DNA from 2 places in the Clostridium sp. BNL1100 genome. Region 2 is predicted to be linked to the other one. Evidence: riboswitches for the same ligand, from Rfam matches in the RefSeq annotation. Region 2 holds a riboswitch; the other holds the start of a gene.
What was found. Region 2 has a riboswitch for FMN ahead of CLO1100_RS19380 (ECF transporter S component). Riboswitches for the same ligand answer to the same signal wherever they lie in the genome.
Positions count from the first base shown of each region.

Region 1: it holds a riboswitch for FMN, as region 2 does, so the genes downstream of both, ribD (bifunctional diaminohydroxyphosphoribosylaminopyrimidine deaminase/5-amino-6-(5-phosphoribosylamino)uracil reductase RibD) here and CLO1100_RS19380 (ECF transporter S component) in region 2, are expected to answer to the same signal.

Region 1 is NC_016791.1:2,696,859-2,709,637, forward strand. It holds gene CLO1100_RS11405 (bifunctional 3,4-dihydroxy-2-butanone-4-phosphate synthase/GTP cyclohydrolase II) at 1-754, opposite strand, end outside; gene CLO1100_RS11410 (riboflavin synthase) at 784-1,440, opposite strand; gene ribD (bifunctional diaminohydroxyphosphoribosylaminopyrimidine deaminase/5-amino-6-(5-phosphoribosylamino)uracil reductase RibD) at 1,461-2,564, opposite strand; FMN riboswitch at 2,647-2,772, opposite strand; gene CLO1100_RS21250 (S-layer homology domain-containing protein) at 2,892-6,497, opposite strand; gene dinB (DNA polymerase IV) at 6,846-8,087, shown strand; gene CLO1100_RS11430 (hypothetical protein) at 8,097-8,330, shown strand; gene CLO1100_RS11435 (SOS response-associated peptidase) at 8,371-8,991, shown strand; gene CLO1100_RS11440 (S41 family peptidase) at 8,974-10,350, opposite strand; gene CLO1100_RS11445 (hypothetical protein) at 10,479-11,432, opposite strand; gene CLO1100_RS11450 (hypothetical protein) at 11,485-11,871, opposite strand; gene CLO1100_RS11455 (helix-turn-helix domain-containing protein) at 11,996-12,779, opposite strand, start outside.
Region 2 is NC_016791.1:4,483,538-4,496,316, reverse strand. It holds gene CLO1100_RS19405 (metal ABC transporter permease) at 1-89, shown strand, start outside; gene CLO1100_RS19400 (N,N'-diacetylchitobiose phosphorylase) at 369-2,840, opposite strand; gene CLO1100_RS19395 (TraB/GumN family protein) at 3,300-4,193, opposite strand; gene CLO1100_RS19390 (glycoside hydrolase family 3 protein) at 4,322-6,244, shown strand; gene CLO1100_RS19385 (hypothetical protein) at 6,528-6,827, opposite strand; gene CLO1100_RS19380 (ECF transporter S component) at 7,055-7,606, opposite strand; FMN riboswitch at 7,707-7,835, opposite strand; gene galU (UTP--glucose-1-phosphate uridylyltransferase GalU) at 7,991-8,866, shown strand; gene CLO1100_RS19370 (phosphodiester glycosidase family protein) at 8,952-11,810, opposite strand; gene CLO1100_RS19365 (tRNA 2-thiocytidine(32) synthetase TtcA) at 11,910-12,629, opposite strand.

The DNA of each region.
Region 1 (12,779 bases), 1.8 Mb from region 2:
TGACCAAAACGGGGTCTGTTGAGCCTGCAACATCTCCCTTGACAAGTGCTACATGGTGTTCTCCATTAGTGGTATTCTCATAACCTATTATTTTAAATTCGCCATAAGCAGTGGGCATTTTTGCTTCGGCAGCTTTTTTAATCAACTTTTCATTTTTTCTGCGATACTCAATGAGATCTGCTACAGTTATTATCTTTAAACCATGCTTTTGGGAGAATTCCATTAATTGAGGAACCCTTGCCATCCTTCCATCATCATTCATTATTTCACATATTACTCCCGCCGGATGCAGTCCGGCCATTCGAGCCAGGTCAACTGCAGCTTCAGTATGTCCGGTGCGTTTGAGAACTCCTCCGTCTCTTGCCGTAAGGGGAAATACATGCCCCGGCTTTTTGAAATCTCCCGGACGTGCATTCTTATTTGTAAGTTCAATTATTGTATGTGCTCTTTCAAAGGCCGAAATACCTGTTGTTGAATCCTTGTGGTCTACAGTTATCGTAAATGCCGTACCGAGACGTTCCTCATTGTGACTTACCATGGGGAAAAGTTCCAGTTCTTGTGCTCTCTCTGATGTCAGCGGAACACATATCATACCCTTGCCGTAGGTAGCCATGAAATTTATACTTTCCGGGGTAGCCTTTTCGGCGGCCATAAGGAGGTCACCCTCGTTTTCCCTGTCTTCATCATCTACCACTACAATAATTTTGCCTTGGCGGATATCCTCTATTGCTTCTTCTATTGTACTAAAATTCATGAAATTCACTCCCTTTTTGATTTTTATTGTTACATAAACCCGTGTTCCCTGAGAAATTCAGCTGACAAATCCTTTTTGGAAGATTGTGATTCCAAGGGTTCGCCTTTTAACATCTTTTCTACGTACTTCCCTATAATGTCACATTCTATATTTACTCTGTCGCCTATACTTTTAGAGCCAAGTATGGTGAATCCCCGGGTCAGCGGTATAAGGGAAACCGTGAAGGTATTTGTACTTAGCTCCGCTATGGTAAGACTTGTACCGTCCAGAGCCACCGAACCTTTTTGAACAATATATTTCATAATTTGTTCAGGTGCAGTAATTGTAATAAGAACTGCATTATCCTCTTTCTTTAACCCGGTAATAGTCCCCGTTCCATCAATATGACCGCTGACTATATGTCCTCCCAGCCTGTCAGCAAGTCTTAATGCCCTCTCCAGATTTACCTTTCCGCCGGGCTTCAGCTTTTCAAGCCCTGTTTTCCTCATGGTTTCCGGCATTACATCAGCCGTGAACCAGTTTCCTCCTAATTCAGTAACAGTAAGGCATATGCCGTTTACAGCTATGCTGTCTCCTTTAACAGTACCTTCAATTACAGTCGTACACTCTATGGAAAGCTTAATTGAGCTGCTGCCATATACAATGTTTTTAACACTTCCCATTTCTTCAACAATTCCCGTAAACACGCCTGTCACCTCCCAAATCGCTATTTGTCTGCAATATATCCCTCAATAAGTACATCCCTGTCAAATTTTTCGACTCTGATATCCGACAGAGCTATTGCATCCTTCATTTTATCTATTCCATTCCCTCCTACAGGCGTTACAGCCGAACTTCCGCCTATTATTTTGGGTGAAATAAAGGACATTACCTTATTCACTATTCCTGCCTCCAGTGCTGAAAAGTTAAGGGTACCTCCTCCTTCCAAAAGAACACTGTCAATTTCAAGCTTGTACAATTCCTTCATAAGCTCCCTGAGATTCACCTTACCATTTTTCTCAGCGGTTTTTATAATCCTTACCCCACGGGATAAAAGCTGAGTTTCCTTGTCTTTATTAATTTTATCTGTAGTTGCAAGTATAAGTCCTGCCTTTGAATCACAATAAATAACCTTGCTATCCATTGGAATCCTTCCACAACTGTCAACTACGATACGGACAGGGTCAATGCCATCTCCAGAGGACGGTCTTGCAGTCAATGAGGGATTATCATTTATTATTGTGTTTACGCCTACCATAATTGACGATACTCTATTACGTATTTTATGGACATACTCTCTTGAGGGTTCACCGCTTATCCATTTGGAGTCGCCTGTAACCGATGCAATTTTACCGTCTAAGGTCATTGCCGTTTTCATAATTACAAATGGAAGTCGTTTTGTTATATAGTGTATAAATATTTCATTCAGCCTTTTTGCCTCTTCCTCAAGAACTCCCACTATGACATTAATATTGGCATCTTTTAGTATTTGTATGCCCTTTCCTGCTACCTTGGGGTTTGGGTCCACCATGGCTACAACTACTTCCTTGATTCCAGACTCTACAATCGCTTTTGCACACGGAGGCGTCCTTCCGTAATGGGAGCACGGCTCAAGATTTACATAAATAGTAGCGCCTGAAATATCAGTGGTAGCATTTTGAAAAGCACAAACTTCGGCATGGGCACACCCTAAGGCTTCATGGAAACCTTCAGAGATTATTTCGCCATCCTTTACTATAACAGCTCCAACCAATGGATTCGGGTTTGTTCTCCCCCACCCCCCTTTTGCAATTTCCAATGCCCTTTTCATATAAAACTCATGTATATTCATTTTGTTCTCCTTGCTTTTATTTCCTTAAAACGCAAAAATCCCCAGAGGTAGACAACCCCCGGGGACAAAATAGCAAAATTAAATACACTATCTTTCATCCAGACTGTACTGTCGGCTCCGGAGTTTGACCGGATCTGCTTTCGCTCGCGGGCTTATAGCTTGTGCTATCTACCGCCGGTAAGGATTTTCACCTATCCCTGAAGTGTCATTATTATTATTAACATATTTTATTAAAGTAAACTATAACAGTATTGGATGTTTTAGTCAAGGTGTAGTTAAAAAAACCCGAAGGCCGATAGTCCTTCGGGTTTTTCTACTTTCTTTGGCTTATTGATTAATAAGCTCTGACTTTTGTAGGAGTTTACGCACTATTACTGCGGTTTCAGCCCTTGTAATATCAGATTTTGGTGCAACCATATTATTTCCTCTTCCGGTTACAATTCCGGATTTTACACAGGCTGCAATTCCTGTTATGGCATAGCCGGAAGCAATTTCAGAGTCTTTGAATCCTGATAGAATACTTGCTTGCTCATCCTGTGTTAATTCAATGTTTAAGCCTGTTATATCCATTGCTTTTGCGATTATTGTCATTGCCTGTTCACGTGATATTCTGTCCATAGGACCGAATTTTCCGTAGCCATAGCCGGAAATAATTCCGTACTCGCTTGCAATGGAGACTGCGTCATAATACCATGTACCCTTTGCCACATCATTAAATGTGTCTTTTCCTGTTCCGGTACACATCAAACCAAGGCCCTTTACAACGATTGTAGCAAATTCAGCTCTTGTAATATCTCTTTGTGGTGCAAATTTTCCATTGCCCACACCGCTGATTATAAGCCTTGAGCCCATATCATTAACAGCAGCCTTTGCCCAATGGTTTTCTACATCATCAAATGTTTTCGGACTCCAGATTACTGAATATGTACTATTTGTAATGCTGTTTATTTTTGCATAATATCTGTTGTCTATTTTATTTATCACCGTTGGTACATGAGAGAATGATCCATCTGCGTTAAGCACAATTCCGGTAGTAATCTTGTTTGGGTCTATTCCGTCCGGTATTGCAACCATTCTTTCAACATATGCGTTAAATCTGGTAACATCTATAGTTTTGTCACCATTTGAACATGTAATATCAAAGTCTACAGGCTTCACCATGACTTGATAGTTGTTAGTTTTAGCCGTAGTTTCTACGGTCTTTACTGCACTGTCCGGAGATGCCGAAATTTTTATTTCTACATTGATATCCTTTAATTCTACTTGTTTTCCTATCTTTTCACTTACATTATCTATATTGATTTGTGAAGCCTGTATAGTATAGGTTACATTATCTGTTTGAATTTTCAGAACAGAATTCTTTGTTTCCATATATTTTACAGTCTGTCCGGTCAATTGACTTACGACGATATCTGAACTATTTCTCACAGGAATTGTAACAACTGCATTGTTACCTTCTTGTTCTATTTTCTGTTCTACTTTTTTATCATCAACCGTAAGTGTTAATACTGATTTACCATTTTGTTCAGATTTTGTTGCCGTTGCAGCAGTTTCAACCTTACCGTTAACTAATATCTCAACCCCTGTATCACTCGGTGTTGGAGTTGCAGGTGTTGAAGGTGTTCCTGTTGAATCACCACCCCCGCTTGAAGGTGCTGAAGGTGTTACCTGATTAGATGGTGCCGACTCATTACCCTCTCCAGCCGCATTTACAGCCTTTACGGTAAAGGTATAGGTTGTACCATTGGTAAGACCTGTAACTATTATTGAATTTGTATTTCCAGTTGCTGTAATACTACCCGGAGTTGATGTTACGATATATCCTGTAATAGGGCTTCCTCCGTCAGATGCAGGAGCATTAAAAGTGACTGTCGCCTGTGCGTTGCCCGCAACTGCTTTAACAGTTTGTGGTACACCGGGTACGGTGTATAAAGCAGGTACATTATTTACAACATCCTGAAGTCCAAATGTTGCCAGTACTCCTGTATCTGCGGAAATTATACTTCCGGTTGCATAGGATATCTTAACAATCTGACCGTTTACAACAGGAGTTGCAAGAGTAAACTCCAATGTTGAATCAAAATCTGCGTTGGCAATTGATGTAACTACCGCCGGACTCCCGTCAACAGTTACAGTAAACTGACCTTGTCTTCCATCAGGCCTTGCCATCATGGTTTTATCAAAAACCGCAATTACTTTTGAACCAGATGTGTCTGTAGCGGCACTTTGAAATACAGGTGCAGCTGCCGGAACATTGGCTCCGATTACCTCTGTATCCATTGATGAGTTCCCATGCTTATCTGTAAGTTTTACTGATACTACACGGTTTCCGTTTCCTGCATTGATTGATTTAAAAAGTAAATGGTTTACCAGTTTACGAACATATTCATTTGTAGCGTTACTATTAAATGTTACAGTAAACAATGTATTACCTGATACCAGATATTTTGCGGTATTAGCACCTGCAGCTGCAGGTACAGACATTGTTCCGATAGATACCCCGGCTGCGGTAACATCAGTACCTGAGAAAGCTATTATGGGAGCTAATGTTGAATTTTCAAAAACCCCTAATTGGTCGTTCTCAGTTGCATTCCATTCTAATTTTACTTCCATTTTTCCGCCATCCCAGTCCTGATCACCATCACGATCATTTACAACTGCTCCGGCGCCAAACCAGCAATCGAATCCGCTTCCCAAATTATAAACATTTATATTATTATTCAGATCAATAACAGGTGCTGAATTGGATGGAGATATTTCTCCATTTGTTCCTACGTTGTTAGTTTTTGACAACAAGTTATCTATAAGGTCTATAGGATTTGAATTGAACATAATTCTTGTATCATCATCAAAACCGTCCCCATCAAAGTCACCATATGATGCCCCCTCTAAAACACTTTCTGAAAAAACCTGAGAGACTAAAACGCCATCATTTTGCAAAAGTAGTTTATCACCATACTTTAAATCCCATATTACAGTTCTCGACGCATTATCAGCTGAATCCACTATAAATGTATTCTGACCACCCAGACCAAAGAGGTTGTTATTTCCTGCACCTCCGTTAATTGTGTCGTTTCCGGCACCAAAGGTTGGATTGTTTAACAAAAGTGTCCTAAGTACTGATTCTGTAAAATAACCACGTACACTGCCTGTAGTGTCATTATATGTATGTTGGTTGGTATCTCCGTTTGCTCCGGTTAGTCCATTTGCATTATTGGCCCCTGCTCCTCCTGCGGCTCCTCCGAATCCTGCTCCACCACCTCCTGCGTATACAGAAGGTGCACCACCGGCACCAGGAACCCCATTTTCATTAGATGTTGTACTTGCCCCACCGGTTCCACCGTTTGTACCGCTTTGAATTCCTCCTGAATTACCTACTCCAGTGATAAGAGTTGCACCGGGGATACATGCTCCGCTTCCTCCGGCTCCGCCGCCTCCGCCGCCAATTCCGCCGATTCCACCTGCAGGAGGCTGTCCAAATATACCGCCTGCACCTCCGGCACCTCCGCCTCCTATTCCTCCATTTCCGGGATACCACCCAAGATAGTCCTGTCCGTTAAAACCATCGCCAAATATGACGTCATCACCGTCTCCGCCATTGATTATGTCAGCTCCACCGCCACCAACTCCTCCTCTGGGGTTGATTGAACCGCCCACGCTTCTGCACCCGGCTCCACCGCCGCTGCCATCTCCAAATATAACGTCACTTCCTATGGTCCCGTTAATTGTATCGTTATCCCCTCCGCCGTTACCTCCGGCACCCCCGGCAAAATTACTGCCACTGGCTCCTCCGCCTCCGCCTCCACTTCCATCACCTATAATATATTGACCTGGAGCAGATGCTGCATTTGCATTAAAAGGTACAACTAAGGTTGAGAGTGCCATAACCGCTGATAATGCAACGCTTAAAAATTTGGCTTTCCGATTGTGCATGTAATAGTCCTCCTTTTGGTGTGTATATTTCATAGCTTGTCAGTTGCCCCTCTTGCCTAATTACATGCATTAGAGTACAACTTAATTCCCATATACTTCTTCAATGGAAGGTTATGTAGATTTATTACTTATTACATTATCATTGCCATATATTTGTAATAAGTTTACATAATTTGCATCGACGAATGATATTATATTATAGAATATTTTAATAGTCTACATAATATCATGATAATTTTGTACAAAAAGCAAAACAATTTTAGAGATACACAATTTTACCTCTTTACAAGAACATTTGTTCGGATTTATAATGATTATACGAACAAACGTTCTGACTGGAGTGACCTTATGGATAGAGTAATTTTACACTGTGACCTGAATAATTTTTACGCTTCTGTTGAATGTCTGTACAATCCACAGTATAGGGATTATCCTTTAGCAGTATGCGGAAGCCAGGATTTGCGTCACGGAATTGTCCTGGCTAAAAATTATATTGCGAAAAAGTTTGGAATAAAAACAGGCGAGGCTATCTGGCAAGCAAAACAAAAGTGTCCCAATCTCGTTGTTGTTAATCCCAATTATGCTTTATACCTGAGATTTTCAAAGGAAGCCAGAGAAATTTATTCGAGATATTCCAACCTTGTTGAGAGTTTTGGCATAGATGAATGCTGGATTGACGTTTCCGAAAGCACCAAGCTCTTCGGAGATGGAGAAAAGATTGCAAATGAAATACGTGAACTTATTAAAACAGAGCTTGGTGTTACTGCTTCAGTAGGAGTGAGTTTTAATAAGATATTTGCAAAGCTTGGGTCTGATTTAAAAAAGCCTAATGCTACTACTGTTATTAATCAAAATAATTTTAAGGAAATGGTTTGGAAATTAAATGTTGGCGAATTGCTTTATGTGGGCAGGTCAACCCGTAGGAAACTTAATCAGGTCGGCATAATGACTATCGGAGACCTTGCAGGGACGCCTCTTTCTTTCACTAAAAGATATCTTGGAAAATGGGGAGAAACTCTCTGGAATTTTGCTAATGGCATGGACTATTCCGAAGTAACTGCAACAGATTACCAAGAAACTATAAAAGGCATAGGAAACAGCATGACAACCGCAAGAGACCTTGTAAACACAGAGGATGTTAAACTTACTTTTACTGTGCTGGCTGAAAGTGTTGCGGAAAGGCTTAGAAAACATAATTTAAAGGGTTCTACAATACAGATTTCTATTCGTGATAATGAGCTTGCATCAATTGAACGACAAGCAAAGCTCCCGGTTCCCAGCTATATATCCGGTGAAATTTCACGTAAAGCAATGGATATTTTTAATGCAAATTGGAATTGGCATAAGCCTATACGTTCTCTTGGTATACGTTCAACTGATTTGGTTACAGCGGATACTCATACCCAGCTTTCCTTTTTTGAGGATTATAATAAACGTCCACAATTGGAAACTCTGGAATTTAGTATTGATACTATTCGTAAAAGGTTTGGCCATTACTCTGTTCAAAGGGCAATTTTGCTTAAAGATAGTGCTCTTAACGCCAACCCAGTTGAAGACAATATTATTCATCCCGTTTCATTTTTTAGGTAAGGTGATATTATGAAGAAGGTTTTTGTACAATTAAATGCAACATTTTCTCCCAATGGTGAGCTGATACCTGTTTCCTTTATTTGGGAAGATGGATCAAAATATATAATAGACAAAGTATATGACCATAAAAAAGCGGCAAGCTTAAAAGTAGGCGGGCAAGGTATTCGCTACCGTTGTAAGGTTATGGGAAAAGAAGTATTTATTTTTTTTGAGGAAGGACGTTGGTTTGTAGAGGGCAAGTAGCTCTATCGTTTATAAAATATAACTTGGAGGAGCAATATTTATGTGTGGAAGATACGCTATTTTTACAGAGGAAGAGAATCAGGAACTTAGAAATATAGTTAATGATATTAATGAAAAACTTAAGGAGAAAGCTACAACAATTAAAACAGGTGAGATTTTTCCCACTGATACCGTTCCGGTTATAACTGATATTTCTTCTGATGGTAAAAAATCAACTGATTTGTTTAAGTGGGGATTCCCCAATTTCAAACAGTCCAGCGGGGTTATTATAAATGCCAGAAGTGAAACTGTTCATGAAAAACCCACCTTCAGAAAGCTTCTTCAATCAGGAAGATGTATTGTCCCTGCCAGCGGTTTTTATGAATGGAGAAAAGCTGACGGTAAAAAAGAAAAGTATTTCATTCGCTCAGCAACAGGCAATTTAATATATATGGCAGGACTGTACAATAGGTTCATTGATAACATGGGAGCTGTAAGTAACAGATTTGTTATTCTGACCACAGATGCAAACGAACAGATGTCTTATATTCACAGCAGGATGCCTGTAATTTTAAGTCCTGAAGATACTTTTATCTGGCTTGACAACAAGCGTGGTTATTTAAAGTTTGCTGAGCTTTTTAAACCTTATGGCGGAAGTATTTTGTTAAATAAAATGGGGTGATTTTTTTCTAAACCAAATCTTAAAACATATAATTCCAATAAATAGTGCAATAATTAAAATAAGCTTTCCTATATCTGAAATCCAAAAGTATTTTATATCTCCTGCCAAAATATAATTAATTGATTTGTCCTGGAAAAGGTTGTTATACCACTTTTGTGTAATTTCTACATCAGGATTAGTTTTGAATTCTTCATTACAAGTTCCATTATCAGTTAATCCCATTGTAATTGAGAGACTAAATACATAGCCACTATTAGGTAATGCACAAATTAAAGGGCTTCCTACAATACCATCACCTCCTGTCTTTTCTCCTACTATAGTCGCAAAACCAGTATTTTTAGAAAATATAGCAAAGGCTTCTGCTGAAGAAAAAACGTATTTATCAACAAGCAAATATATTTTGCCCTTAAAATTTATAGAATTAACCGGATAAATTGTATTTACAACCTTTTTGTAATACTTAAAATTCTTTTTCAATTCAGGTGGTGTATTAGTTAATCCTTCCCTGTTAATTTCCCTGACTAAATCCAGTCTATCATAGCCATTCCCAATCATATGGCTAATAAATGGCTCCTCAAAGGTTGCCCCCCTAAAAACCCAATATATTTTGTTGCTTAGTGGTTTGCTAATAAGAGGCTGAACAATATTTTCTATCCAATATCTGTCATTACCTCCACCATTTCCTCTAATATCAATAATCAATTTACTGTAATCTTTAATGCTGTTAAGAAAAGGTTTTATTATTCTTCTATCTTTCTCAATATTATAATAATCAAATCCACTAACAGCCAGGTATGCAACTTCCCCTTTTTTAATTATTTTTGTATTAGTATTTGTATGTGGTAAAAAGCTCAAAATATCGAATTTACCACTGGCTACGTTGTTTCTCTGAAATATATCTGATGAATTTGAAACTGATTGTTTACTTTCTTTTTGGTTATAGCGTAATAAAACTTTATCATTATTTAATTCTTTTAACCAAGGTTCATTACTACCACTTTCCCAGTTTAAGACAAGATTTTTCCAATAAGAATAATCCTTTTCGCTAAACATGTGCGTATGCCCATTATGAAGTTCATTAAGTATTTTTGACATTGTATCAAAAAATTCCTGATCATTTTTTGTTGACTTCACCATACTTACATATGTATCTTTCTTTGCTAACCAGTCTACACTATTATTTCGTTTATTAACTTCGAAAAAAGGATAATTTTCTTTGAGTATATTACACATGTATTCAAAATCTGCTAATTTTTCATCTTGTGATAATTGATTTGGTAATTCAGAATCTACTTTGCATCCGGTAGTGATAATTGATATAACTGCAATTAAAGTAATAAGTAATAATATTCTTTTCAATATAATTCAACCCCTAGAATTTAATCAAAATTCCCTGCTTCAAAATATAATTATATATCTATTTGTAATAATGTTACAGCAAATATTATTTATTCCAGGGGGCGTGGCTTTGATTTATAGAAAAAACTTTACGTATTCAATTCATCCAGCCTACCAAAGTTTTTTAGAAAAATAATTTTATCAATGGCAACTCTGGCTTTCCACCAATTTTCACTTATAGCAAATTCCTTTGCAAATCTCTCATTGTTTTCAAACCAGCTCCATGTAATATTCCAAACACCATTCTGAGGCCTTGTATCAATTAGGTAATCAAGTTCTTTTGTTATAATATCCTGGTTATCCTTATAAAAGATACTTTCAGGTGAATTTATATAATCGGAAGGCCTTCTAGTATAATAAATCCATTTAGTTGTATCTCTTTCGATAGAATTATATACAAGCTTTTTTACTTTTTCTGTAAGTGATTTATGGTCAAATTGTAACGCCATCCCTGTTTTTCCCAAAGCTTCAAGTAACACACAATAACCTCTAATTCCCATTTCTCCATAATTGTCCGCTTTGCTGAGATTACCGATTATACGGTCAGAAATCATTAGAGCCTTATTGAATATTTCAGAGTCTTTATCAGCATTCAAGAATATGAAACTGGCAATTTCTGCGGTTAGTCCAATGCCTTCAAAAGAGTTGGCTTCCATATTGTATGTCCACCAAGGTGCATGAGCATAATCATCATTAGACGGAATATTGAAATACCATCCGTTTTCAGAACAATAAGCATTACTTTCCAGAAACTTAAATATTCCTCGTACTATCGGATGATGCTTATCATTAAAACCAACTTCTTTTAAAATATTTATTGCCTTTAATGTTGTATATGGTGATGAATTTGGGTTCCAACTATCTGCTTCAAGGGCATGACCAAACCCACCGTCGTCATTCTGATAAATCTCTAAAGCAGAAAGCACTGCCTCCTTACTGCCGTTTTCAAAGTAAAACTGCCAAATTGCTAATTCTAACGGTCTTGCATTACGGTACATCCATGATTTAATCTCTTTGTAGTCTTTTAATGTAAGTTTTTTCACAATATCACCTTCAAATATTAAAATTATTAGAATCTTTATTAAAAATCAGGCATTATATAAATAGACACCACCATACACCATACTTATCTATCAATTCCACTCCACATGGGCTAAAAAATAGTTCACCAAAAGGAGTAATAATTTCGCTACCGTCAAGCAGGGTTTCATATGCCTTACGTACCCTCCTCTCTTGACCTGCTCCAAATTGAATGCAAAATTGCATAGTATTGCCTGTAAGCCTTTTATCTCCGCCGGCACGGGTGGTGTCATGAGCCTCACCAACCGCAATGGCTTGTCCACAAACGTCAAGTTCCCTATGGATGACTGTACCATTTTCGTCTACATCCTCAAAACCTATATTTGCATCAAACGCCCTCTTATATAACTCGAAAGCCTCATCACTTCCTTTAACATAAATTTGAAGTATTGTTCTAAACATATATAACCCTCCCCAGTGATTTAACACTTTTTATCTGATGCTCAACTACTTCCCAAATATAATCAAGCATCAAGTTTTTATATAATACCATTTTCAGTTTTTGTTGTATTGTAAAAATCCGACATCACCTGGTTTTATAAGCAAATATTCTAGCATCTGCAGTAGATAAGGTGTGATATTTTTTGAAATCATTAAGTAAATGCGATTGGTCTGTATATCCATATTTGCAAACACTATCGTGAATATTTAAATTTGTATTATATAAAATATCCTGCCAAAGGTATTGGTAGCGAACAAGACCTGAAAGTTTTTTGGGCGAAACCCCGACGTACTCTAAAAACAACCTTTCTAGCTGCCTTTGGCTTACTGCCGTGAAACCGGCAAGTTCAGAAATATTGGCTGTACCTTTAGACTTTAAAATTTTATAAACAGAATTCATTATATTATTGTTCTGTTTGTCATGGTTTATCTTTTTAATGAGATATTGCTGAACCTTATCTACTCTATCAAGAAATAACTGATTGCTAATCAGTATATCATACAAGTCACGCTTAAAGTTTTTAAAGTAATCTTCAACTACAACGAAAGAATTAAGAACATGTTTCATTGATTCATCGGAAAATAATAGTACAGCCCAGCAATAGAACCTAATGGCAAAGCAAGACATTGAAGATGTAACATTTTTTGTCTTATCTATAAATGTAGTATCACTTACACCTGCAAAAAAACCATCAAGCTCGTTTTTATCCGTATTAATGTTAAATATTATATCCATGCATGTATCAGGTATTACAAGCTTATCTTTTATTTCAGTTGAAGTAAAACTCGAATAAGGCTTCCGAGTACCCCAAAAACAGCATATGTAGGGTTTAAGCACTTCACAAGGTTGAATTTCAGTATAAGATTCG
Region 2 (12,779 bases):
ATCTGGATACTGCAACGGGAGCAACAATAGTTATTATTGCAGCGGTTATATATTTTATAACACTTGGATTAAGAAAAAGGTTTATTTAATAAGAAGGGGCTGTTTTAACACCTGTACTCCCGTATAAAATTATATCAATGATTGCTTCTAAGATATTTGCAAGAGTTTATAACGGCTCATCATAGGATATTTTACCGTCGCTCACATTCATCATCCATGATTCATTGTGTCGCTAATACCTACATCGTGTAGATATTACGGTAAAATATCCATGTTCGCCGACAAATATCTGCAAATATCTTTAACCAAGCCTCCATTGATACAATTTATACTAACGTACAGGTTTGCAACAGCCCCATTCTATTTTATTAACCCATTACTACTACTATTTCATTAGTATCTTTAAGTTCATTTATGCTGATATAACAGCCATCAATATGTTTTCCGTTAACGGTAACGTATTGTACTCCTTTTTCCACTCCCTGACTGTTATCGACAGTTATATTGAGAACATTATTTCTGAATACCTTGGTCATTTTAAAGTTCTTCCAGCTTGAAGGGATACATGGACTTATTTTTATACCGTCGTACTCAGGCTGTAGCCCCAGAATTCCGTATACCATTGAAACCATAACGGTTGAAGCTGTACCTGTCAGCCAGTGAACATGTGAACGTCCGTGGTTTTGGGTATCAATTCCTTCTGTAGCCTGCCCATGGATATATGGCTCCAGTTTTCTTTTTTCGGCATTGTCGTTCATGGCAGCGGGATTTATTTCGGTAAAATATTCATAGGCCCTGTTACCATTTCCTATTATTGTTTCAGCTAGTATCAACCAGCCTTGGGGCTGTGAGAATATTCCCGCATTTTCCTTGGTTCCGGCATTAAAAAGTGACATTCTTGCAACAGGAAGACCATATTCCCTGAAAGCCGGGTAAAACAACATTGCACCATATTTAGTATTCAAATTGTCATATACCTTATCAAGAACGGTATTGGCCATTTCTCCTTCAGCGGCACCGCTTATAACGGACCAGACCTGAGGATTAAGCCACAGACTTGCCTCGGAATTGTTTTTCGATCCAATAATATATCCGTCCTCAGTGAAGCCACGGACATATTGATCCCCTTCCCATGCGGATTTTTGGATATTTCCACTTAATTCTTCAAGACAGTCTTTTGCCCATGCAATATCATCTGAAGCATCCTTTTTAACTGCAAATTCTTCAAAAATTTTAAGGGCATAGTACAGCTGGAATGCCACGAAGAGAGATTCTCCTTTTGAGCCAAGTCTAAGGCAATCGTTCCAGTCAGCAAATAACCCTGCCGGTAGGCCATGGCTGCCCTGTCTGTCCAAGTTAAACTGTATTGCTTGTTTAAGGTGGGTGTAAACAGATGCTTCGCCCTTGTCAGCGTAAGGGATTGTTTGATCTATAAAGCCCCAGTCACCGCTTTCCTTAATATATGTAATAACAGTTGGGAAGAGCCAAAGTGCATCATCTGCCCTGTAGAAGGATTGTCTCGTTTCTTTTGCATATTGTGATTCATCAGGAGTAGTTTCCTTTCCGGGCTTATGGTCGAATTTCACAAGAGGCAGGCCGCCGCCGTTGGAAACCTGTCCCGAAAGCATAAGCCAAAGTCTTTCTCGTGCAGCATTATGGTCCAAGTGGATTATACCCTGTATATCCTGTACCGTGTCACGGTATCCTAACCCGTTTCTCAGACCGCAGTATTGGAAAGAGGCTGCTCTGGACCAGAAAAATGTTATAAAGCACTGGTATGCATTCCATACGTTTGCCATATTATTAAAATTATCATCCGGGGTTTCCACCTGAAGATTGCCTAGCCTTGAATGCCAGAAGGTTTTCAGTTGTGAAAGTTCAAGGGACACAACCTTGCTGAAACCGAAAGAATCTTCACAAGAGCATATGTTAGTCTTTTCAACGGCATCATATTTTGAAATAATATTTCTTGCAAAGTCTTCATTTCCTGCCCCAAGGAGGAAAGTCATTTCAGCTTCCTCACCGGGATTTAATTCTATATCTGTCTGGACAGCCCCAAAGGAATTTCCGTTATAGGCAACGGTATTTGAACACTTTCCTGATTCTACGGCAACAGGATTGCCATAATTTCTATAGTTACCTATAAAAATATCTCTTTCGCCGTCAAAAGCAGAAACAGACTGACCTGCCAGACCGAAAAACCTGTATATAGGGTCGCCCTTTTTATTGGAAGTTCCTTCAACATCTGCTGATGCCTCGCTTCCATTTTCGTTAATTACCTGGAGTATGTGATTATCTTTAAAATATGTTTTACTTATAAATTGTGAATATTGAAGATTCACAGTGTCATTTTCATAGTGGTCATGGTTTGTGAATTCCGCCATGCCATATATAGATAAGCTCCGTTTGTTTACGCCATTATTCTTTATTCTGAAATTCCATACTTCATAGTTTTTATCAAGAGGAACATAATAAAGGGTACGGCTTTCTATATCCTTGTAGGAGGATGAAATAATAGTATAGGCAGTTCCATGTCTGCACTCACTCTTATAGCTGTCAATTGATTTACAAACCGGCTGCCACGAGCCTGACCAGTAATCCCCGTCTGCATTGTCTCGTATATAAATAAATCTACCGGGTTGATCGTTGGACATGGAATTTAATCTGAAACGAATTATTCTCCCGGCTGCACCGGATTTTACAAAACTATAGCCCGTTGCATTGTTGGATATAATTGCACCGTAGTCTACAGACCCAAGATAATTACACCAGGGGGCAGGAGTATCCGGGCGGGTAATAACATACTCCTTGTTAACTGGATTAAAATGACCAAAATTCATTTAAAGCACCTCCGAAAACCAAATTCAGAGATAATAATATCATAAATCTTAAAATAAATGTCAACAATTCAAAACATTAGAAAAATAATTATTAACGGATAAAGGAAGGTGCTTTAAATAAATATAGTTGTAGACATTTCCGGTGCTTCAGGAGCCATACATGGAATCAGACTACTTGAGGTACTCAAGAGTGTACCCCAAGTATGAGCAAATATGCCGTTGAGAATATAGGGCTCGAAACGGACTACGGTATTGAGCAGGTGTTGGGTTTGCAAATTTCACATATGATAAAGATAGTCTGGCGGCGAGAATATCCAGCGGCTCATATATTACCGATGCAATGGTAATTCCTTGATGATATACTGAATCACCAGGCTATGAAAATATGTGATTGCTTAGGTATTGTCAACGATATAGGACGCAGATGGGAGTAATTTATCTGGAAGCCCTATTAAAGTACTACAGCTGTTCTACTTTATAGCCTTTTTCCTTAAGCATATTGATAACACCATTCTTTCCTGCCAGCATCGAAATGTCAGCTACGGCAAAATATTTACCACCGGATTTTAAATTTTTAATAATGCATTCATAGGTTTTTTGGGTTACTGTTGTTCGAAAGGCCTTGTCAAATGAATATAGCTCGCTAAGGCCCTCGATGTTACCTTCTTTCCATAACGCCGTTGCATTTTTTACAGTTTCAGACTCCTTTTCTACAACGTTAATTGTATTCTCAAGTAGTGAACCTTGAAGAGAGTATGACATTGAGCTAAGCCTGCTTAGCTGTAAATCAGGAGATTCAATTTCAACTATTGACTTTCCGTCTTTCTTTGCCTTTGCTACAAAATATGAGGAAACAGGGTTTTGTAAAAAATTTTGTGAGTTGCTAATTGCAAGACTAGAAATTAGGTTTTCTATTACCCAGGGCATAAAATTCTTGTAAGCAGCAAGTGATTTCTTATTTTGAGTATACTTTTTTATAAGGTTGTCTGCTTTGGTATACTGTTCCTTTGTTAACACCTTATCTATGGTTGTTTTTGATAGCAGCCCATATTTTAATAGGGCTGTTACGGTTTGGTCCTGTGTAGTTTTTGTCATATCAGTTTCTACAATTATTTTTGAACATTCACTGTATACCTTTTCGAGTTGTGCATTTAAAGGGAATATGCTTTTGTCTGTAATTGATAATGATCCCACAAGGTATGTAATATTTCTTTCCGAGGTATCATTTTGATTTGTAACTTTCCACATGCTTATATGGTTATTCTCGGCAGGAAGGGCTTCAGTAGAAGCTGAAGATGCCAAAGTAAGGCATATAATAAGTATTAAGGTAATAAAGGGTAGTAATCTTCTCATTGAAAACCTCCGGATTATATTAATTTATTAAATACTACTAACTATATTAAGATATAAGTAGATTAATGTTGATATATTACAATTATTTTAATATTATAGTAATATATACCAAACACTGGGGTGATTAATTGAACTTTAAAAGACTGGAAAGAATACTTCTGACCTCTTTATTAATATTATCACTATGCTGCTGCAGTAATACTACACCTAATACACATAAGGCTCCAAACAACACTCATATTTCCACAGACAGCGGAAATAATTCAGGAGTAATGGCAATATACGACAAAGAAAAATCAATCAAGGAAAATATAATTGCATATATAAAAAAGATGACACTGGAGGAAAAAGTAGGTCAGATGATTATGGCGGAAAAGGACTTTATTACCGCTCAGGATGTTAAAACCTACTCAATAGGGTCTGTTTTTGCCCAAGGGGGTTCAGCTCCGGAAGAAAATAACCCGGATGGTTGGAGAAAAATGATATGTACATATAAAAATGCGGCTAAAGAGTCAAGGTTATCGATACCTCTCTTATTTGCCGTAGATGCCGTTCATGGTAACAACAACATGAAGGATACCGTTATATATCCTCACAATATTGCCTTGGGAGCTACTCGTAACGGGAAACTTGCAAGGGAAATTGGAGCAGCCGTGGCAGATGAATTAAATTCAATAGGCGTTGATTGGACATTTTCCCCGTGTGTTGCAGTAAGCAACGATATAAGATGGGGGAGGGATTATGAGTGTTTCAGTGAGACCTCAGATCTTGTGACTATGATGTCAACTCCTTTTATAACAGCTCTTCAGGAAAAGGGCATAATTGCATGTGCAAAGCATTACGTGGCAGACGGAGCAGTTGAATTTGGCTCAGGCATGAATGGACTGCTTGATCGTGGAAATACCAATATCAGCACAGAGGAACTTAAAGATAAATATATATCTGTATATAAAGATGCAGTTAAAGCCGGCGTTAAATCAATTATGGTCTCATACAGCAGTGTAAAGGGTAGGAAAAATCACTCTGAAAGAGACCTTATAGAATACAAACTTAAGCAGGATATTGGCTTTCAGGGAGTAGTAATCAGTGACTATGAGGGTGTTGAATATCTGGATGGCAACAGCCTTTATGTAAAAATAGCAAATGCTGTGAATGCCGGAATAGACGTATTAATGGAAGGGAAACGGTGGAAGGAGTCCTATAAATGTTTACTGGAGGCAGCAAGTGAGAAGCGGCAGGATATAAATATGGATAGGATAGATGAAGCAGTTTTCAGGATACTAAGAGTAAAAATGGAGTCAGACAAATTTGACGAAAAAGGTGATAGGACAAATAAAGATTATGATATCAGGCAGAATTCCAATATTCAAATTGCGGAACAGGCTGTGAAGGAATCATTGGTTCTTCTGAAAAATAAAAAGAACATACTTCCTCTCAAAAAATCAGCAAAAGTTGCAGTTGTTGGACCAGCCTCAAATAATATAGGTGTACAATGCGGCGGTTGGACAAAGACATGGCAAGGTGGATTGGATGTCGGAGATAAGAGATGGATGGGCGGTACAACTATTCTGGATGGATTTAAGGAAATGGCAGATGAAGGAAGAGGTGTTATAATCACCGATCCTGCAAAAATAAAGGATGCGGATGTGGTTGTCGCAGTTTTAGGAGAACACCCTTATGCTGAAGGAAGAGGCGATGAAAAAACGCTGGGATTAAGCGAAGGGCTGGCTTTTAGTGAAAATGCCCATACACTGAAAATTGCATATGAATCAAAGAAACCCGTAGTTGTCATTATTGTATCGGGGAGACCGAGGATAATCACAAGTGAGATTAATAAATGGGATGCCCTGGTTGAGGCATGGTTACCCGGCACAGAAGGAGGGGCGGTTGCACCGGTTATTTACGGAGATAACTGCAATTTCAAAGGACGACTACCTGTGAGTTGGCCTAAATCAGCTGAACAACTTCCCATTACAATTGAAAAGTTGGATAACAATGAAGAATATGATGCTCTTTTTCAATACGGATTTAGTTTAAAATATTCAAATTAACCCACTTTTCCACACTTATGTGAACTATCAAATTTAAATTATGCACAGATTTATGCACATTATCCACATATATAATGCAATATTAAAAAGTATGTAAAAAACGTGGGAAATCCTTGGTCCCCATGAGGTTTTATAATTATTCACAGTTTTTTGTAAACAGTATCACATATCCACATGTTATAATTAACAAGTAATTCAGAAGTTATCAACAGCTTTTAGAGTATTTTGTTGAAAAAATAAAAAGCGAGGAATTTTCTCTCGCTTTTTACAATATAATATAACGTTATAATTCTTCTTCGTCAGTTTCTTCATCATCAAGAATATCATCTTCAGCTATAAGTTTCTTGTCATTGTCATCCAAACGTTCCAGATAGTCATCAATAAGATATGAAGCATCATTTTTTGTCATGGTTTCAAAGTTCATATCACTGATATCTTCATTTAACTGCTCTGCCAACTCTTTGATATACTCAATTTGCTGAGTTGTAGCCAATTCTACCATAGATTTAACATGTTGGTCACATTTTTTGTTTGTGCAATTCCCGCTAATCTTCAAAGAGCCGCATTTATTACAAAATTCCATACCAATATCACCCCGCAATTATTGCATTAGCAAATTAAAATTAATTGGCATATGATGCCCATGTGACACTGTCACAATATGATGTTAATATTATAATACGTGCTAATTATTTTAATGTAAATATGTAATTCCTAATATTTTATATTTTTGATAACATATATCATAATAGCTATAACAAATAATTGCAATCATTTCCTGATTTTTGGTGTGATAGTCTCCGGATAGCCTTATTTCAGGGCTATCTGGGATAACAGTCTGCCGGCAGATTTGTACAATAATAAGGCGATAACTGAGTTAATACCTGCTTTCATTAAATTAAAAGGAAGCAGAGCCGGAACAATCATTTTAATTACAGCATCAACCGGAGTTCCTGCAAACAAAGGATAAAAGATCATGTTCATGGGTATCATCAGTGCAGTCATTGCAAGACTTCCTAGAATTAAACCGATAACAGCACTTTTAAGAGTTTTTTTCTTTAAATAAACTATAGAAGCGGTACTTACCAGAGCTGACGTAGCAACAATATGCATAACGCAGCCTATCCATCCGCCGCCGGTATTAACTGCCAGTGTTTGAACAAGAGCTGTTACAATAGTAAGGATAACGCCTTCAACAGGCCCAAAGATAAATCCTCCTATAATAATGGCTACGTCTGCCGCATCGTACACAAGGAACGGTGCACCGGGAAATGGAAATTTCAGAGGAGATATTATAAGAATTACCGAAATTGCTACCAATACACCCATTGTTGTCATTTTTCTGATTCTACTGCTATTCATTGAGATTTGCCCCCTTATGGTAATGTAAATAAAAGTAAATTAAAAAGCCCTGCGAATAATAATCCACAGAGCTTAACCAAATAACAAATTAGTGTTGTTTAATGTTCTTCTTTCATCCAGACTGTACTGTCGGCCATGGAATCACACCATGTCTGCAAAACGCTCGCGGGCTAATACAAAATAGTACATTACCGCCGGTAGGGAATCACACCCTGCCCTGAAGATATTATGAAGTTTTTAATCATAGCTATGTTAAAACTATAACATAAAATACAAGGATAATCAATGCATTGGATTAAAAGGGTATAAATGGAAACATTTGTTGCGATAAAATTAAAATATGTGGTAAAATATATTTGAATAAAGTACATATGGAGGAAATCTATGAAAGTACGAAAGGCGATAATACCTGCTGCCGGTCTTGGAACCAGATTTTTACCTGCAACCAAGGCACAACCTAAGGAAATGATACCTATAGTCGACAAACCTACTATACAATACATTGTTGAAGAAGCAGTTGCTGCGGGGATAGAGGATATACTTATTATCTCCGGAAGAAATAAAAGAGCAATTGAAGACCATTTTGATAAATCTTACGAATTGGAAGAGGAGCTCCATAGAAAAGGAAAACAGGAGCTGTTGAGTGTTGTACAGGAGATTTCAAATATTGCAAATATACACTACATAAGACAGAAGGAAGCAAAAGGCCTCGGACATGCTATTTATTGTGCTAAATCGTTTATCGGCAATGAGCCTTTTGCTGTCATGCTGGGTGACGATATAGTGGATTCTCCGGTACCATGTATTAAGCAGTTGATGGATGTATATAACGAATACCAGACTACTATCCTGGGAGTTCAAAAAGTACCCCTTCAGGATGTAACAAAATATGGTGTTATCGGTGGAACACAGATAGATGAAAGAGTATATAAGGTAAAAGGATTGGTTGAGAAACCGGAGGTTGAGCAGGCACCATCAAATATAGCTATACTGGGTAGGTATATTATTTCTCCCAGAATTTTTGAGTTCCTTCAAACTGCTACACCGGGTAAGAATGGTGAAATTTGGCTCACAGACGCATTGCAGAATTTGATGGAGCAGGAAGCAATGTATGCTTTTGATTTTGAAGGCGACAGGTATGATGTAGGCGACAGAATAGGATTTTTAAAGGCTACGGTAGAATTTGCTCTAAAAAGAGATGAATTAAAGGATGATTTTACAGCTTTCTTGAAACACAAAATGGATCAGCTTCCTGAATAACAATGTATTATCAAAAAAAGAGAAAATAAAAACCGGAAACATTAAAGCGTTTAGCTTTTGTTGCTTCCGGTTTTATTTTTATGTCTTAATTAAATGATTTGAACTGGTATGTTACCGATGTTCCCTTAACTTTTACAACGGCATACTTTGCAGCGCCCTTGTTGCTGTCACTGAAGCCATAGGAATCAAAGCCTGCGGTGACTACATATTTAACACCTTTGTCCATATAACTTGAATTGGAATTTCCTTTATAGAATACCCATACATTCTTTCCTGTTTTCTTTTTAAAATCTGTAAGTGTGTCTTTTAGAAGCTGTCCTTCTTTTGTATCATTAAATTTCAAAGGATCTTCCTTGAGAAATACAAATACGTTTTTGCCGTTAAAGGAATCGAGTTGATTAATAAACCATAACCACTCATTTGTGTTTGTTACACGTAAGCCGCCTTTGGCAGTATTCAGTTGAATAAGTCGGTTACCGTTAATATCCAATGACTTATAGCTTGCTGTGGTACTCAACTGTGGAACCTTTATACTGCTTCTTGTAAGCCCGTCATTTGAGCCAACCAGTACAGAGACATCTACAGAACTGCTTACTCGTCCTGCCAATTTGTTAAGCATATCAACCTGTGTCTTGTTGGATGAAGTATATGCTGTTGACTGACCAAATACTGAAAAGGTCATTGAATCGGCGCCTAATACAGAACTATCCTTATAATTATCATCTTTTGGTACCGTTGTTTTTGGAACCTTTGACATATCAACATCAGGATAGCCTGTGTAAACCATTGTCAAGTTATCAAAATAAACTGTTCCTGAAGACTTTCCATTTTTAGGCTGGACAGCAAATACATTTGTTACTTTTTTAGGTGTGTTCAAATCATCCAGAGATACTTCAAGGTACTTCCATCCTGTCCAGGTGATTCCTTTTGCAAAATACTCACTACTGTAGTTTCCTTTAGAATCGTGGACAGTAGCCCCTATCCAAATTGGTTTTTTGGCTGAACTGTAAACCCACATACCAAGTTTTGAGGTGGTGGATTCCAATGTATAGCCTCCATTTGGCAGATTCAGATATGCTGTTTTGTTTACACTTAAGTCAGTGGAAAAATCATATGTGATTTTTGCGGAGTATTTTGCTGACTTATATACGTTAGATGCTAAACTATAAGATGCCTTAGCCGATTTTGGCGAGGTTGTCAGTTTTATTCCTGTTGAATTAAAGTCTTGAATAATTTTAGTTAAACCCGACATACGAATAGATACTGGACATGAAACAACTGCTGAACCTACAGTAGCAGCTACATAGCCTGTTCCTCCGCTTTTACTTGCAGTAAATACGTTTGATGAGGAAACTTTACCTACATTTCCGCCTGTGCTCCATTTAATGTTTGCAGGGGGAATACTTGCGGTATACCCGTTTTTATCCCATCCTTTAACGGAAAATGTAACCGAACTTCCGGGATTAATGTTAAGTGTGTCATGATTGAGTTCAAGTCTGGTTGGTGACTCTAATACAGTAATAGGACATGTTCCTACTACATGGTCACCTATTTTTGCTGTAACCACGGCTTCTCCTGCTGTGGTAGGATATAGTACATTGCTTTTAAAAGTACCCTTCACGCCCGATACAGACCATTTTATATCATTTGTATTAATGTTAACAGGATTCATGTACTTATCCATGCCCCTTGCTGTAAAAGCTCTGGAGGTGTTAACAAATACTTGATCCTCATATGAGGTTACGTAAAGAGAATCCACAGGCCCTTGGGGTGCTACCGAGAAAATTCCCAGAGATGCGCCTACTCCTCTTTGTGAACCGTCTGAAGGCCTATTTTGAACGCTTAAGCCTGTTGTGCCCTGTTCTCTGGATACCAGTGTAGTCGAGCCGCCTCCGTCCAGATTCAATGCATTAGCACAGCCAAGTTCGTGCATATACGATGCAAGCTCTGCTTGTGTCATTCCTATACTGGCACTGGATTTTCCGTCAACAGCTGCAATAATCAGGGTTTTCCCATCTTTTGATGTTCCTATTGCGGTTCTTGGCGCCCTTGTACTCGGTGACACCGGATTGTGAGAGAAAGAGGTTAAAACTTTATCATCCTTTACAAGCATTGCTCCGCCTGTAAGGGCCATTGTCATTTTACTTGTATCAACGTTCATGGTGATACTGTATTCAACCGGATCACCAACCTTGAAATTGTCTTTTAAATATTGAATATGACTTCCTGCACCTAACACGACAAAACCACTTTTTGGCATATCAATACCGGGTTTGTTTTCATTAAACTCTTTTACTATACCGTCCTCAACTACCATCTCAATCCATTCAGGATATTTAGTTGTGGCACCGGGAGTTTTAGCACCCCATTTTGCATCTATTATAGACATTCCGTTAAAATTACCGTTGTATCTGTTATATGATGCGGCAACTTTCCTTTCACCCTTTGGAGTGATAAGTTCAACTTTGGTATTCCAGTATGTGAATAGTGCTTCGTTCACATCGTTAAGGGAAAAGGTTCCGGTGTCCTTACTGTCTCTGGTAGCTGCCAAATCAACTTCTCCAGAAGAAACAACAGGACCGTAGGTATAACTTTTCCCGCTTCCACTGGGTCCGAAATCAAAAAAGCTGCCATTTACTGCAGCAATAGCTCCGCTGTTTTTTGCCAGATTCAAAACAGTTGAAGAACCCACCACTGATTTTTTATTTACCAGCGTGTCTACCTTTACGTTTTTATCAGACAAATCTACTCTGAGAACATATGACTTAATCCACCCGCTTGTAGTAAAGCGGTCATAGCTTTCCAAAGTCACACCCGAAGTAACTGTCTGCTTTTCAACAGTTTGACTTATAAGCTGTTGTGCTCCGAATACATTGCTGAAAGATGTCAGCAGTAAAGTTAAGATAACTAAAAGTGCAAGACTTCTACGTATGTATTTATTCATTTTTCTGTTATGTACCCCCAATATTATGTTGATTTACCCCGCTGTGAAATTAAATGGCTATACCCAGGTTCTATTGCAACAACTTTACGGGGTATTGTGTTATTCGTGCCATCCGTCGATTTCCGCACGTTTTATTGCTCCAAAAAGGTTACTTTTAATTTCTCTGTTATCCTTTTGGAGTTCTAGAATTAAATCCTTAATATACTGACGTTTCGTTTTACCATCTACATGACATGGACTTTTTACAATTGGAAAACTCTCTGACTTTACAACTGATTTTATTTGCTTTTCTTCAGTATAAATAAGAGGACGAATAAGGAATAAATCCTTCCTGTCAAGATAAGTCACAGGAGAAAAAGTATGTATTCTTCCTTCATAGAAGGTACTGAGCAACAGAGTTTCAACAGCATCGTCCCTATGATGGCCCAGAGCAACCTTATTGCAGCCAAGCATTTTTGCTTTATTATGGAGAGCTCCTCTTCTAAGATTTGCACACATAGAACAAGGGTTCTTTTCATTTCTTACTTCAAAAATTATCTTGCCAATGAGAGTTTCTTCAATAGTATAATTAACACCTATTTGTTTGCAATATTCGACGACCGGAGTGAAATCGGCATTTCCTATACCCATTGTAAGACTGATTGCCTCAAGTTCAAACTTTTTGGGATAGAAATTCTGAAGCTGTCTTAGTGCAGTAAGAAGGGTCATGCTATCTTTTCCGCCGCTTACGCCAACTGCAATTCTGTCTCCATCTTCAATCATGTTATAGTCCTGAACTGCCCGTCTGACTTGCCCTAAAATACGCTGTATAGACACCACATCCTTTTTCCTTAGTTTTACTACATTATAAAAAAACTACCATGACGTATCAAGAGATATTACATTTCAATTATGTTACATATTGGATATATTGTTCTTGTGAACTGTGAAAATGCTGAAAACACTCATGTGCATGAAAATATAAAATTA